One region of the Synechococcus sp. RS9916 genome, then DNA from elsewhere that is predicted to be linked to it. Evidence: predicted binding sites of a transcription regulator. Region 1 holds the regulator's gene; each other region holds the start of a gene.
The links. Region 1 encodes NtcA, which controls nitrogen genes in cyanobacteria. Its sites were predicted from a motif close to GTANCNNNNGNTAC; they were not measured.
Positions count from the first base shown of each region.

Region 1 (4,238 bases):
GGAGCCGGCCACAAAGGGTGAGGCGGCGATCAGGCCCCTGAGCCACCCCTCCCTTGAGAAACTGCACCACCATCACCCGGCTGCCGAGACCTGCAGCACGCAGGGCCTGGCTCAAAACGGAAGCAAAGCTGCCCCGATAGGGAGCGGTATGCACCTGCAGCTGCCCCTCTGGAGACACCAGATGCAGGGGAGGGCGAGCTGGCAGCTGAGGCAGAGGATGCAGACCTGCACGCTCCAGTGTCCGGTGATCTGCGCTGCGGACCTCGCCGGGACGGTGACTGGTGCTGAGGCTTGCTGTCATCAAGAGCTCGTGCGTCCGGGGGTGACCCGCTGGATTCAAACCTAGCGCCGCCGGATCAGTTCACAAGCCTTTTGACACTATCCCTGGTGTCACGGTGTCGACCGACACCCTTCTCTCCCCATGCGGCTGTGGAAACCGGCAAACGGCCCCTGCCAGGCTCAGACCATTCACGCCTGCGCCCCACAACGCCATGACCAGCCTCAGCAGCAGCGGCACCCACTCAACGCCTGGCGAGGAGCGCAACGACGGCCGCAGCGCCGCAGACCTTCGCCCCTTTGCCATCAACTGGGATCCGATGGGCTTCGCCATAAGCTCCCTGATCGTGCGCACGGGGCGCACGGCCGTGCTCTGCAGCGTCTGTCACCAGGAGGGCGTGCCCCGCTGGCGGAAAGGACAAGGCAAAGGCTGGCTGAGTGCCGAATACCGCCTGTTGCCGGGTTCCACCCCCGAGCGCCAAAACCGGGAACTGCTCAAGCTCTCGGGGCGAACCCAGGAAATCCAGCGGCTGATCGGCCGCAGCCTGCGGGCCTGCATCGACATGGAAGCCCTGGGAGAAAACACCCTGTTGATCGACTGCGACGTGATCCAAGCCGATGCAGGCACGCGCACCGCATCCATCACAGGGGCCTGGGTCGCGCTGAAGCACGCCTGCGACCAACTGCTGGCGCAGGGACTGGTGACGCGCCAACCCATCACCAAGCAGGTGGCCGCCGTCTCGGTGGGCCTGGTGAACAGCGCCCCACTGCTCGATCTGGACTACAGCGAAGACAGCCGTGCGGATGTGGATCTGAATGTGGTGATGGACGAGCACCAGCATCTGCTGGAGATCCAGGGCACTGCCGAGGGAGCAGCCTTCAGCCGTAGCGAACTCAATGGCCTGCTGGATCTGGCTGAACCAGGCCTGCAGCAGTTGATGGACAGCCAGCGCCAGGCGCTCCGTAATCGCTCGATTTCGTGATGGTTGCTACACGGCACTACGGAACTGATCCGTAACTTCCAGTCACCTGCAAAGCCATCCATGCCGGGAGTCATGCACGGCTTCAGCCGTACCGTTACTCCAGTACCGGGACCGATGACCCTGGTGAACACCCCCGAGAAGAAGGAGCGCACCCTCCTGGATGTGATCCGTGGACTGGATGGCGCTACCTCGGAAATGGTGGAGCGCAATAAAACGATCTTCTTCCCTGGAGATCCTGCAGAGCGGGTGTACCTGATCCGTCGCGGTGCTGTGCGCCTGTCGCGGGTTTACGAGTCAGGGGAAGAGATCACCGTGGCGCTGCTGCGGGAAAACAGCCTGTTCGGTGTGCTGTCGTTGCTGACCGGCCATCGCTCCGATCGCTTCTATCACTCCGTGGCCTTCACCCGCGTGGAGATGTTGACAGCCCCCGCCGCATCCGTACGTCAGGCGATCGAAGCGGACGCGAGTGTGGGGTTGCTGTTATTGCAGGGCCTCTCCAGCCGGATTCTGCAGACCGAAACGATGATCGAGACCCTCACCCACCGCGACATGTCGTCGCGACTGGTGAGTTTTCTACTGGTGCTCTGCAGAGATTTCGGCGTGCCAGGCGATCGCGGGATCACCATCGATCTGCGCCTGTCCCATCAAGCGATCGCCGAAGCCATCGGTTCGACTCGCGTCACCATCACTCGCCTGCTGGGCGATCTCCGCAACGCCGGGCTGGTGGAGATTGACCGCAAAAAAATCACGGTGTTGGATCCGATCGCGCTGGCCAAAAAGTTCAGCTGAGGGATCTTCAGGTGACAATGGTCGCCGGTTGGCCTGAGCGTTTCCCGACCGCTGAACGACGTTGACCGGCTGGCTGCTGATCCTGATCCTGCTTGTCCTTGGTGGAGTCCTCTCCACCCTGGGCGATCGTCTGGGGTCCAGCGTTGGAAAGGCGCGCCTCAGCCTGTTGGGCCTTCGCCCCCGCAGCACCGCTGTGGTGATCACAGTGCTGACCGGCAGCCTGATTTCAGCGCTCTCGCTGGGATTGCTGCTGCTGGTGAGTCGTCAACTGCGGGTCGGTCTGTTTGAGCTCAATGCGCTTCAAGAGAAATTGCGCATCAGCCGCAGCGAACTGGAACGCAGCCGTGAAGCCCAGGCCGGAGCAGCCCGCTCTCTCTCCCAAGCCCAGCGGGAAAGTGAGCAGGCCCGCCTGGATCTCACAACAGCCAAAGCGAAAGCCGATGCACTGCGCCAAACCCTGGTGCCCCTGCAGAAAGAACGGCAACGGCTTGAAGCTGAGCGACAGCGCCTCAGCCGGGATGTCCAGGCCCGCGATGCAGAAATCCAGCGCACAGAGAACGAGCTGGCCGACGTGCGATCACGCATCAGCAAGGGCGAAGCCGAACTGCGCGAATTGGAACAGCAGCGACTCGCTCTGCGCCTCGGCAATGTGGTGCTCAGCAGCGGCCAGCCCTTAGCGACCGCCACGCTCCGTTTGGATCGTCCCAACCAGGCCAAACAGGTGATCGACCAATTGCTGCGGGAAGCCAATCTCCAGGCCTACCAACGCGTGCTCCCTGGGGAAACCCCCGACCGCCAGATCCTGTTGGTGCCCCGCAATGACATCCAGCGCCTCGAGTCCACCATCACAAAGCCGGGAACCTGGGTTGTGAACATCCGCTCGGCAGCCAATGTGTTGCTGGGAGAGGAAGTGGTCTACGCCTTCCCGGAAGTCAGACCTAACACCACCGTGGTGCAACGCGATGCGGTGCTGGCCCGAACCGCGCTGGAACGGGATGAAACCAACAGCGAAGCCGTGCGCAACCGCCTCAACCTACTGCTGGCATCGGCTCTCGCTGAAGCGCAGCGACGCGGGTCGCTGGTGCAAGGCTTGCAGTTCGATACCAATGCCCTGAACCAACTCGGCAGCACGCTGCTGCGTCGTTCTCCCTCTCGCATCGAACTGAAGGTGATTGCCAATCAACGCAGCGACACCGCAGATCCGGTGATCGTGCGGATCGAGCCGGTCGGCACCATTCCCCAAGCGCGCATCAATGAACGCCGTAACTGAGCGAACTCAGCCACCCCTTCGCGGCATGGTCGCTGCAGTTGATCCCGGTCGCAGCAAATGCGGCCTTGTGCTGGCTGACTGCAGCCAGGGTGAAATCAAAGATGCCCTCGTGGTGCTTGCAGACGACACTCGCACCCAACTGGAGCGGTGGCACCAACACACACCCCTGGAAGCTTTGGTGATCGGCGATGGCACCTCCAGCAAGGCATGGCAGCAGCAACTCCAACACCTCGCTCCAATGCGCATCGTGAAGGAAGCGGGCACGACCCTGCGCGCCAGAGACCGTTACTGGCAAATCTGGCCCGCTCGCGGGTGGCGGCGGTTCTTGCCCAAGGGCCTCCAGCTCCCCCCCGGCGAATTGGACGGCATCGCGGCGCTGGTCTTGCTGGAAGATCAGCTCCCTCATCCCTTGACCTGGAGCCATCCTCCCCAACAAGGACCTGGACTCAGAACCGTGCCCGCACGGTGAAGGTGTAATCGCCTCCTGCTTCCAGGTGATAGTCGGCCTTCACCAAAAACCGCAGCAGGGCGTCCTGGATCAACGCCCGGCCTAACGAAGGCTCCACCGTGAGTTCGCCCCCTTCGAATGTCCAGCAAAACTGCCAGTTGAAGCCACCGGCACTGACTTCACCTTCCAGGCACTTGTCCTGGAAGCTCTGCCTCAGCACGCGCAGATGGGCCGTGGTAACTGGGAGAGGGGTCACGCAGGCTCCTCCGGAGCCAGATTCAGTCCATTGAGGCGGTTGCCTGCCCGCTCCAAGCCTTGACGCTGAATCAGATCGACACCCCGCAACACTTCATCCAACACGTCCTTGAGCAGGGACTGCTCCGCCTGATGAAAACTGCCCAACACATGGGACACCGTGCGAGCACGACGCTCCTCCGCCGATCGACCGGGAGCCCCAATACCAATCCGTAAG
Region 1 is NZ_DS022299.1:2,446,195-2,450,432, reverse strand. Features, by position in the region: gene RS9916_RS12255 (cob(I)yrinic acid a,c-diamide adenosyltransferase) at 1-301, opposite strand, end outside; gene rph (ribonuclease PH) at 492-1,259, shown strand; gene ntcA (global nitrogen regulator NtcA) at 1,374-2,048, shown strand; gene RS9916_RS12240 (DUF3084 domain-containing protein) at 2,110-3,318, shown strand; gene RS9916_RS12235 (hypothetical protein) at 3,344-3,787, shown strand; gene RS9916_RS12230 (DUF3146 family protein) at 3,765-4,022, opposite strand; gene pth (aminoacyl-tRNA hydrolase) at 4,019-4,238, opposite strand, start outside.

Region 2 (4,238 bases), 440 kb from region 1:
AATGGCGCCGGAATAGAACCCACGCAGCAGGAGGTTTTTAACGCTGACGGTGGCTTTTTTGCCGCCGGCGGCAATCATGCCGTCGACGAGCTCATTGGGTAGTACGTAGTCCATTGGTGAGGCAGAAACGCTGTTGCCGAGGTGAGGGTGGGTGTTCGAGGGCGTAAGAAGAGGCTCTTATGACCCCCAGATCCAGCGATCAGCCGCTGATTTTGTTCATCAATTTGGAGAACGCATCGCGCTGCTGGGCAGGGCGAGCAATTGGAGACTTTTCACTGCCGCTTGCACTCAACCAATTGACGAAGCGGGAAAACAGATCGCGGTTTTGAGACATGGATCCGGTGGGGTGAGGGGAGGGGAGAGCGCTGAAGGGGGAGCCCAAAAGCCATGGCTTCAAAAGAAAGCGCCACGGCCGTGGAAGGCTGATTCAGCTGCGGGGTTTGGCGCCGTACTTCTCGATCAGGAGTTGCTTCAACACGCCATGAATGTCTTCCGCGGGAACGGCTTTTTGGTGCAGTTCTCCGACTTGGGGGTCGGCGCCCTGAGAGCCGCCCACGGTGAGGGTGTAGCCCTCACCCATCACGCCCTCTTTGTTTTTGGCTTTGGTGCCGGTGAGGCCGATGGCGCCCATGTAGGCCTGGCCGCAGCTGTTGGGGCAGCCAGTCCAATGGATCTTTAGTTCTTCGGGGAGTTCCAGTTCCGCATCGAGTTTTGTGGCGATGTCCGCTGCCTGGTCTTTGGTGTTCACCAAGGCGAAATGGCAATAGGAGCTGCCTGTGCAGGAGACGGTGCCAGCGGAGATCGCACCGGGTTCCAGCGGGAAGCGTTGGACGAGAGCATCGCCCTGGAAGGCCTCAAGCTTGTCGTTGGGCAAGCCCACCAGGATCACATTTTGATCTTCGGTGAGGCGCACCTCGCCGTTTCCGTAATTGAGGCTTGCGGTGGCGAGGTCTTGAAGATCTTCAGCAGTGAGTCGGCCGACGGGAACGTGCAATCCGGCGTAGTGGAGCCCTTCTTGTTTTTGGGCATGAATGCCGTAGTGGGACCGCGGGGTTTCGTCGAAGACCGAGCCGGGGTCAGGGGTCAGGGGACCGAAGTTTTCCTCCACCATCGAGCGGAAGGCCTCAAGGCCCACCTGATCGAGGTACATCCGGAAGCGTCCTTTGGGGCGCTTGTCGCGTTCTCCGTTATCTCGCCAAGGGCGAATGACCGCGTCGGTGATTTTGCAGATTTCTTCTGGCTTCACCCAGGCATTGAGGGGCAAGGCGTAGGCATTCATCTGGGATGAAAGGACGCCACCGATCCAGACCCCGAAGCCCAGTTCACCGTTGTTTTCAACGGGGTGGAAGATGATGTCGTTGTGAAGCAGGAAGTTGTCTTTTGCACCTGCAACAGCCGTGTTCCACTTGCGCGGCAGATTGGAATACTCGGAATTGCCTTCTTCGTTGTTGGTGAGGAAGTTGTTGAGCTCTTGAGTGTAAGGACGGGTGTCGACGATTTCCTGGGGATCGATTCCAGCCAGAGGGTTGCCGGTGACGTTGCGTGGGTTGTCGAAGCCCGACTGAATCGTGCTCAATCCGGCTTCCTTCAGGCGTTTGAGGATCTCTGGAAGATCATTGAGCAGCACGCCGCGCAGCTGCAGGTTCTGGCGGGTGGTGATGTCGCAGCTGCCGTTTTCGCCGTAGCGCTCAACAATGGAACCCACAACGCGCAGTTGTTGGGCGTTGAGAATGCCGTTGGGGACCCGCAGGCGCAGCATGAACTTGCCGGGTGTCTTGGGGCGCCAGAACATCCCGTACCACTTCAGGCGCAGCTGCAGATCCGTTTCGTCGACCTGCTCCCAACCCATCTCGGCAAACTTATCGATCTCGCTGCCGACCAGCAGGCCGTCTTTATTGGCTTTGTTTTGCTCAATTTTGTTGAGCTTTTTGCCTTCTAGATAAGGGCGTGAGGGAGCGCTGCTGGTCATGGTGCAAGAAATACGTGGGAGGGAAAGCTCTGGGAGTGAGGTGGATCGGCTTAAGCCGTCTCATATCTGCAGCACCTCAACATCCGAGAGCGCTGGTAGCGGTTGTTTAGCGATCAGCGGTGGTGCATTTCGGTAACGGATGGAACAAAAATCGCTGGGTCTTGACTGGAAATTGGTGTTGGTTGATACATGCAAAGTCGCTGCAATCTGTATTGGCAGCTCAATGCAGCAGCTCAGGCTTCGCTTAGTACTGGCGTCCGACTTCGCCCAGCATGCGAACGGCTCCCTGGCGAATCATCGACCACACCTTGCCCATGGCCTCCAGGTCTTGATCAAGTTCGGAGCGTCCGCGGCTTTGGCCATAGGGCTCAAGCGAATTCCAGGTGTCTGGCTGGCGATAGTTTTCATAGGGATCGCTGTAACGACGCTCGTTGCCCATGGGCTCAGCCCAATGGCTGTCGTAAGCGTTATGGCTGTCGTACGCATTGCGGTAGCGGCGGTTTGCGTCCACTCGCTCGTCCCGATAGTGGTCGTCTTGGTCGCCGAAGTTGCTGTGGTCGACGTGGCGCCCGTGTTCGATCTCGTATTGGCTGGTTAGGAAGCGGTCAGCGTGATGTTCGTCGTCGTAATCGGATCTGAAGGATGGCCTGATGGGCTCTTCAACGCTGTGATCGTCCCGATAGCTCTCACGCTCCCACCGTTCCTCAAGGCGTCCATCGGTTCTGGCATCGACGCGGGCGCTCGAGACACGGTTGCGTCTGGAGCTGGCTTGGATGGCCAGACGGCGTTGGGTTTGATTCGGGCGACGGCGCTGACTCGTCATGATGCAGACCGATATGGCTAATGATTCGCAGACTCCATCAGTTCAGGGGGCGCAGCATCCGTGGCGGTTGTTACGGAAGCCAGCTTTTCTGTGTCCATTGCCACGGGCCGTCGACGCTTCTGTGGTTCAGTCCCCAGCGGTTTTGCGCCTGGTGGTGCATGGGCGTAGTGGCGGGGAAATACCGGCTTGTTTGGTGGATTTCGCTCAGGAGTTGGCCATTCAGCGCCAAGGTCCGGTCGAGCTAGAAGCGCTCACGGCAGAGCCTCTTCCGACCCAACCGGGCTGTCGCTACTGGTTGATGCCATTGCTGTTGTTGCCGGGCAGCCATGCCCGATCGGATCTGCCGCAGATTCGGGAGCGGATGCGCCGTGCAGGGGCCGACGTCACCATGGTGCCCTTTCTGGGGGCCTGGCCCCAATGGTGGGACTTGTTGCGGGGATGGATTGAGGCAGGCAAGGCTGATGGACAGAGCGTGGTGGTGGTGCACCACCCCCTGCGGCCTGGTTTGTCCAGCCGCTATCTGACGCTGTTGGGTGCACAACTGGGATGCGGTTTGGTGTCTGCTGATACCTGGGAGGTGCACGCCAGGCAGCATCCTTCCGCCTGTCCCCTTCCTCTGGCCCTCGCTCCAAACCGCATGGCGGAGGCGTTGCGGCAGGCTGGTGGATTGCCATCGCTGCTGGACGATCCACAGCTGCGTTCTGGTCTGATTTCCCTTCTGTCTCTCCTCCCGTGACTGATTCCTCTGCGGACCTCGTTGCATCTGAGGGCACTGTTGCGGGAACCGTGTATCTGGTCGGTGCAGGACCCGGAGATCCTGAGTTACTCACTCGCAAGGCCCATCGGTTGCTGGGATGCTGCGATGCCCTGGTCTACGACTCGCTGGTGCCGAAAGAGGTGCTCGATTTGGTGCCAGAAGGCTGTGAGCGTCACTTCGTGGGCAAACGTCGCGGTCATCATTCGGTTCCCCAGCCGAGCACGAATGCTGTGCTGGTGGAGCTCGCTCAGCGCCATGCCTGCGTGGTACGCCTCAAGGGAGGGGATCCCTTTCTGTTTGGTCGTGGTGGAGAGGAGGCTGCCCACCTCACGGCGCGGGGCGTTGCCGTGGAGGTGGTCCCGGGTGTGACCTCTGGAATTGCAGCCCCTGCTTATGCCGGTATCCCCGTCACCCATCGCCGGGCTGGTTCATCCGTCACGTTTGTGACCGGCCATGAGGAGATCGACAAACGTCGTCCTTCGGTGAACTGGCGTGCTTTGGCGACTGCGAGCGATGGCCTGGTGATTTACATGGGCTTGCACAATCTTCCGCGCATTGCTGACGAGCTGATGGCGGGTGGATTAGCGGCGGAGACTCCCGTGGCGTTGATTCAGCAGGGCACTGTCGAGGGTCAGCGTTGCCTCACCTCCACCCTGACGTCGGTCGCGGAGGAGGCACGGGCCCAGGCC
Region 2 is NZ_DS022299.1:2,005,911-2,010,148, reverse strand. Features, by position in the region: gene RS9916_RS10520 (formate/nitrite transporter family protein) at 1-114, opposite strand, end outside; gene RS9916_RS10510 (ferredoxin--nitrite reductase) at 428-1,969, opposite strand; gene RS9916_RS15160 (hypothetical protein) at 2,214-2,792, opposite strand; gene RS9916_RS10500 (hypothetical protein) at 2,890-3,528, shown strand; gene cobA (uroporphyrinogen-III C-methyltransferase) at 3,525-4,238, shown strand, end outside.
Region 2: the regulator NtcA is predicted to act here: its motif matches at 2,145-2,158, upstream of RS9916_RS10510 (ferredoxin--nitrite reductase).

Region 3 (4,238 bases), 460 kb from region 1:
GCGCGTGCTCGGTTCGTAGAACGCGTTAATCAGAATCTTGCCGGTGAGCGGCGTGTTGTGACGGCAATAGCGATCGGGATTGCTCTCGAACTTCGCCGCCAACCGAAAGACCTGCAGCAAGGCCTCGGCTCGAAACGGTTGGATCGACACCACGTGCTGATCCACCAAATCCTTCAATGGCTCAACGTCTTCGGCAATCGCGGCCAACAGCTCCTTGGGTTGGTTTTGCCCGTAGACATCGGGCCCCATCGGCTCAAATCGGATCTGAACCGAGGTCGCGTCCACAAGTGCTGATTTGGCCTGTGCCATAGCGAGATCGGATCAACACTCTGTTTGCCAAACCGAGTGCTAAAGCCAGGAACTACATCTTTTACCGGTAACAACAACCACACTCCTCCGTCCACGAAGAAGCAGCTTCTTAAGCAAAGATCCGGGAAGAATGTTCAGCTCGTTACTCATCCATGCCTCTATCACCAAATGCGTCCATTGCGCCACTCCACCCACCAGATCAGCAGCAGGACGAGCACCGACAGCACCAGGGCAAACTGACTGGCTAACAGCAAAAACTGAAAGCCAGACAGACCGACAAGGCTGGCCATTAAAGGGAGTGTTTGGATCATCCCTCCTCCTGCAACAAGGTGAAGTCAAACCGTTCCGGCCATATGCGACTGCCGATCAGCATCACGACCGCCGACACGGCCGCCGAAAACACAGCGGCGCAGTAGGGCGCGATCAGCACATAGGCGAGCAGGCCCACAACGCTGCCGGCGAGCATGGCCGCAATGGCAGCCTTGCGGTTGGCCGTGCGCCAGTACAGGCCGCACGCCACAGGCCAGACCGTGGAGGCCACTAGGGCTCCAGTGAAGAACAGCACCGACGCCAGCGAATCAAGCCGCGGCCATGACAGCACCAGGGTGACAACCGCCAACCCAACCACCATCAGCCGCGCCGCCTGCTTCAGCTGTAGGTCACTGGCCTGAGGCCGCAACAGACGGAAGTACACGTCCTCCGCCAGCAGATCGGCAGTGGATGCCAGCAGCGAATCCAGGGTGGAGGTGAGCGAGGCAAACACCACCACAAACACCAGAGCCGCACCGCCCGCCCCGAGCAAATCAGCTGCCATCACGGGGAAGACCATGTTCACCTGATCGAGAGGCAGCTCACGGGCCAAGGCCACCAAGCCGATGGAGCCCGTCACCATCGGCACGCTCATCCAGGCAATTCCGCCCAACACGAAAGAGGTCATCACCACTGAACGCCGACTGGCGAAGACACGGGACCACCAGATGTTGTTGTGAAACACCTCGCCCATCGAAAACAGGGCGGAATTCCAGGCGATCAACAAGCCCGCCGGCAGCAGCAGATCAAGCCGATCGGGATGCCGGGCCAGCAAGGAGGCATGCACCTCAGGCATCGGGAATTGACGGAAGGCGAGCACCGCCACCACCGCCAGCAACACCATGATCAACAGCGACTGAATGAAATCGGTGCCGATCACGGCCCGCATCCCTCCAAACAAGGTGTAGACGGTGGCGACACCAATCACCACCACCATTCCCACGTGGTAGTTGAAGCCTGAAAGGGCCTGCAGCAGCAGACCAGCACCCATCGCCTGGGTCATCAGAAAGCCCAGGGTGTAGACCGCGGTGATCAGCATGAACACCCACCAAGCCAGACGCCCGTAGCGCAAGCGGATGAAGTCGCCGCTGGTGCGCCCGTTGGGCATCAACTGCTTGATCCGCGACGCCAGGGGGGCGAAGAGAATCAGGCCAAGCCCGGCCAGGGCATAGCTGAACATGCCCCAAAGACCAGTTTTGTAGCCAAATTCCGGCGCCAGAAGCGTGGTGTTCCCAGTGACCCAGGAGGCCATCAATGTGGCGGTGCTGAGAGCCAAGCCGATATTGCGGCCAGCCAGCATGTACTCGTCGGCATCGCCTTTGCCTCGACGGCCCCAGGCCACACCCAGGGCGACCCAAAGCACAGAGAACAGAACCACCAAGGCCCAGGCGACCCCGGGATGAAGAAACGGTGCTGCGCTAGCCGACATCGCTTGAATCCCGCCGCTGCCAGTACAGATGACCGCGCACGATCATCACCACGGTTGCCGCTGTCACCACTGCCCCGACGGCAAAGATCAAGCGGGCCCACATCAGTTCACTCACTGAAAACCTGACTCGGGGACTGGCAAATACCTAAGCAAATGCGAGCCCTCCCCCCAAACACTCGGGCCAACAAGCTGGTGTCTACAGATACCAAAACATCTGTGGTGAACAGCGATGTCGCCCAAATTGCGGAATGTGTAGCAAGGGTGACCAGGAGCGGGATCCGTCGACCGATTGGATGCATCCGATATCGGTGCCTTGGATGTTTACCGAATACAAACCGTCAGCTGGCTACGACGAATATTTCTGCCGCACTGATGCCGCACCGAGAGCAGCACTGGAGCCTCTGCTCTCATCACTCGGACAGATCGGCCTGAACGAGCTCATCCGCAACCACGCGGCAGCGAGCCATCTCCTGAGACGGCATGGGGCCACGTTTCGGCTCAACGACAGCGACGGCAACGGCCGTGAACGCATCCTTCCTTTTGATCCCCTTCCACGCTTAATCGGCGGTCACGAGTGGCAACGCCTGGAGCAAGGCCTGATCCAACGGTTGGAGGCAATCGACTGCTTTTTGGCCGACATCTACGGGCCACAGCAAATCATCAACGACGGTGTGATCCCAAGGGAAGACGTGGAAAGTTCCTCCGGTTGGCGCCAGGAGATGCAGGGAGTCCAGGTGCCCCTGAACCGCTGGTGCCAGGTGTCAGGCCTCGACCTGATCCGTGATGGAGAAGGCACCTGGCGCGTTCTCGAAGACAACCTGCGCTGTCCTTCCGGCGTGGCCTATTTCCTCGAAAACCGCCGCGTGATGAAGCAGCTGTTCCCGAGCCTGTTCGCAGGGCGGGCCGTGCAACCGATCGATGACTACCCCTCCCATCTGCTGCGCACACTGCAGGACATGGCCCCCTGGAGCGACGCACCTCGGGTGGTGCTGCTCACCCCGGGCGTGTTCAACAGCGCCTACTTCGAACACAGCTACCTAGCCCAACAAATGGGCATTCCCTTGGTGGAAGGGCGGGATCTGTTCTGTGAGGACGGGCGCGTGTGGCTGCGCAACACCAACGGACACAGCGCTGTGGATGTGATCTACCGACGGATCGACGATGACTTCCTCGACCCCAACGTGTTCCGCAGAGATTCCATGCTCGGCGTCGCTGGACTGATGGAGGTGTTGCGCCAAGGGCGGGTGGCGATCGCGAATGCACCAGGCACCGGCGTGGCCGACGACAAGCTGATCTACGCCCACGTGCCGGCGATGATCCGCTACTACCTCGATGCGGAGCCGATCATCGAGAACGTGCCCACCTACCTGTGTGCTCGCGACAACGACCGCCAGTTCGTCCTCGATCACCTCGAAGAGCTGGTGGTGAAGTCGGTGGCCGAAGCCGGTGGCTACGGAATGCTGATCGGGCCCCAAGCCAGCCGCACCGAGCTGGTCGATTTCGACTCCAAAATCCGCGCCAACCCCCGCAACTTCATCGCCCAACCCACGCTGCAGCTGTCCACTGTGCCCTCCCTCAGTAACGGGGAGCTCTATCCCTGCCATGTGGATCTACGGCCCTACGTGCTGCGAGGGAAACAAAATTGGGTCAGCCCAGGGGGACTGACGCGAGTCGCACTGGAGCGCGGATCGCTGGTGGTGAACTCCTCCCAGGGGGGCGGCTGTAAAGACACCTGGATCGTGGACGACCAGCAGGTGGTGAGCGAACCAGCCCGGGAGGTGGTGCCGTGCTGAGCCGGGTCGCCGATTCTCTTTATTGGATCCATCGCTACCTGGAGCGGGCCGAACACATCGCCCGCTTCCTTGAGGTCAGTGAAGCCATGGCCCTTGATTGTCCCCCAGGTAGCGCCGAACCATGGCTGCCACTGGTGGAAGCCACCGGCGATCGCAGCCGCTTCGATCAGGCCTATCCAGCGGGACGCCCCGCCGATGTGATCCGCTTCTTGCTGCACGACCTGGAGAATCCCAACAGCATCGTGAGCTGCATCGCCATGGCCCGCGAAAACGCACGCCAGATCCGCGATGTGATCACCACAGAGATGTGGGAACAAATCAATGATCTGCACTGGAGTCTGCAGGAAGACGAAGCAATCTGGACGGAACCGGTGCAAGAACAACTGCGCAGCATTCGC
Region 3 is NZ_DS022299.1:1,988,797-1,993,034, forward strand. Features, by position in the region: gene RS9916_RS10400 (aspartate carbamoyltransferase) at 1-309, opposite strand, end outside; gene RS9916_RS15320 (hypothetical protein) at 471-599, opposite strand; gene RS9916_RS10405 (sodium:solute symporter family protein) at 617-2,047, opposite strand; gene RS9916_RS10410 (circularly permuted type 2 ATP-grasp protein) at 2,365-3,840, shown strand; gene RS9916_RS10415 (alpha-E domain-containing protein) at 3,834-4,238, shown strand, end outside.
Region 3: the regulator NtcA is predicted to act here: its motif matches at 2,240-2,253, upstream of RS9916_RS10410 (circularly permuted type 2 ATP-grasp protein).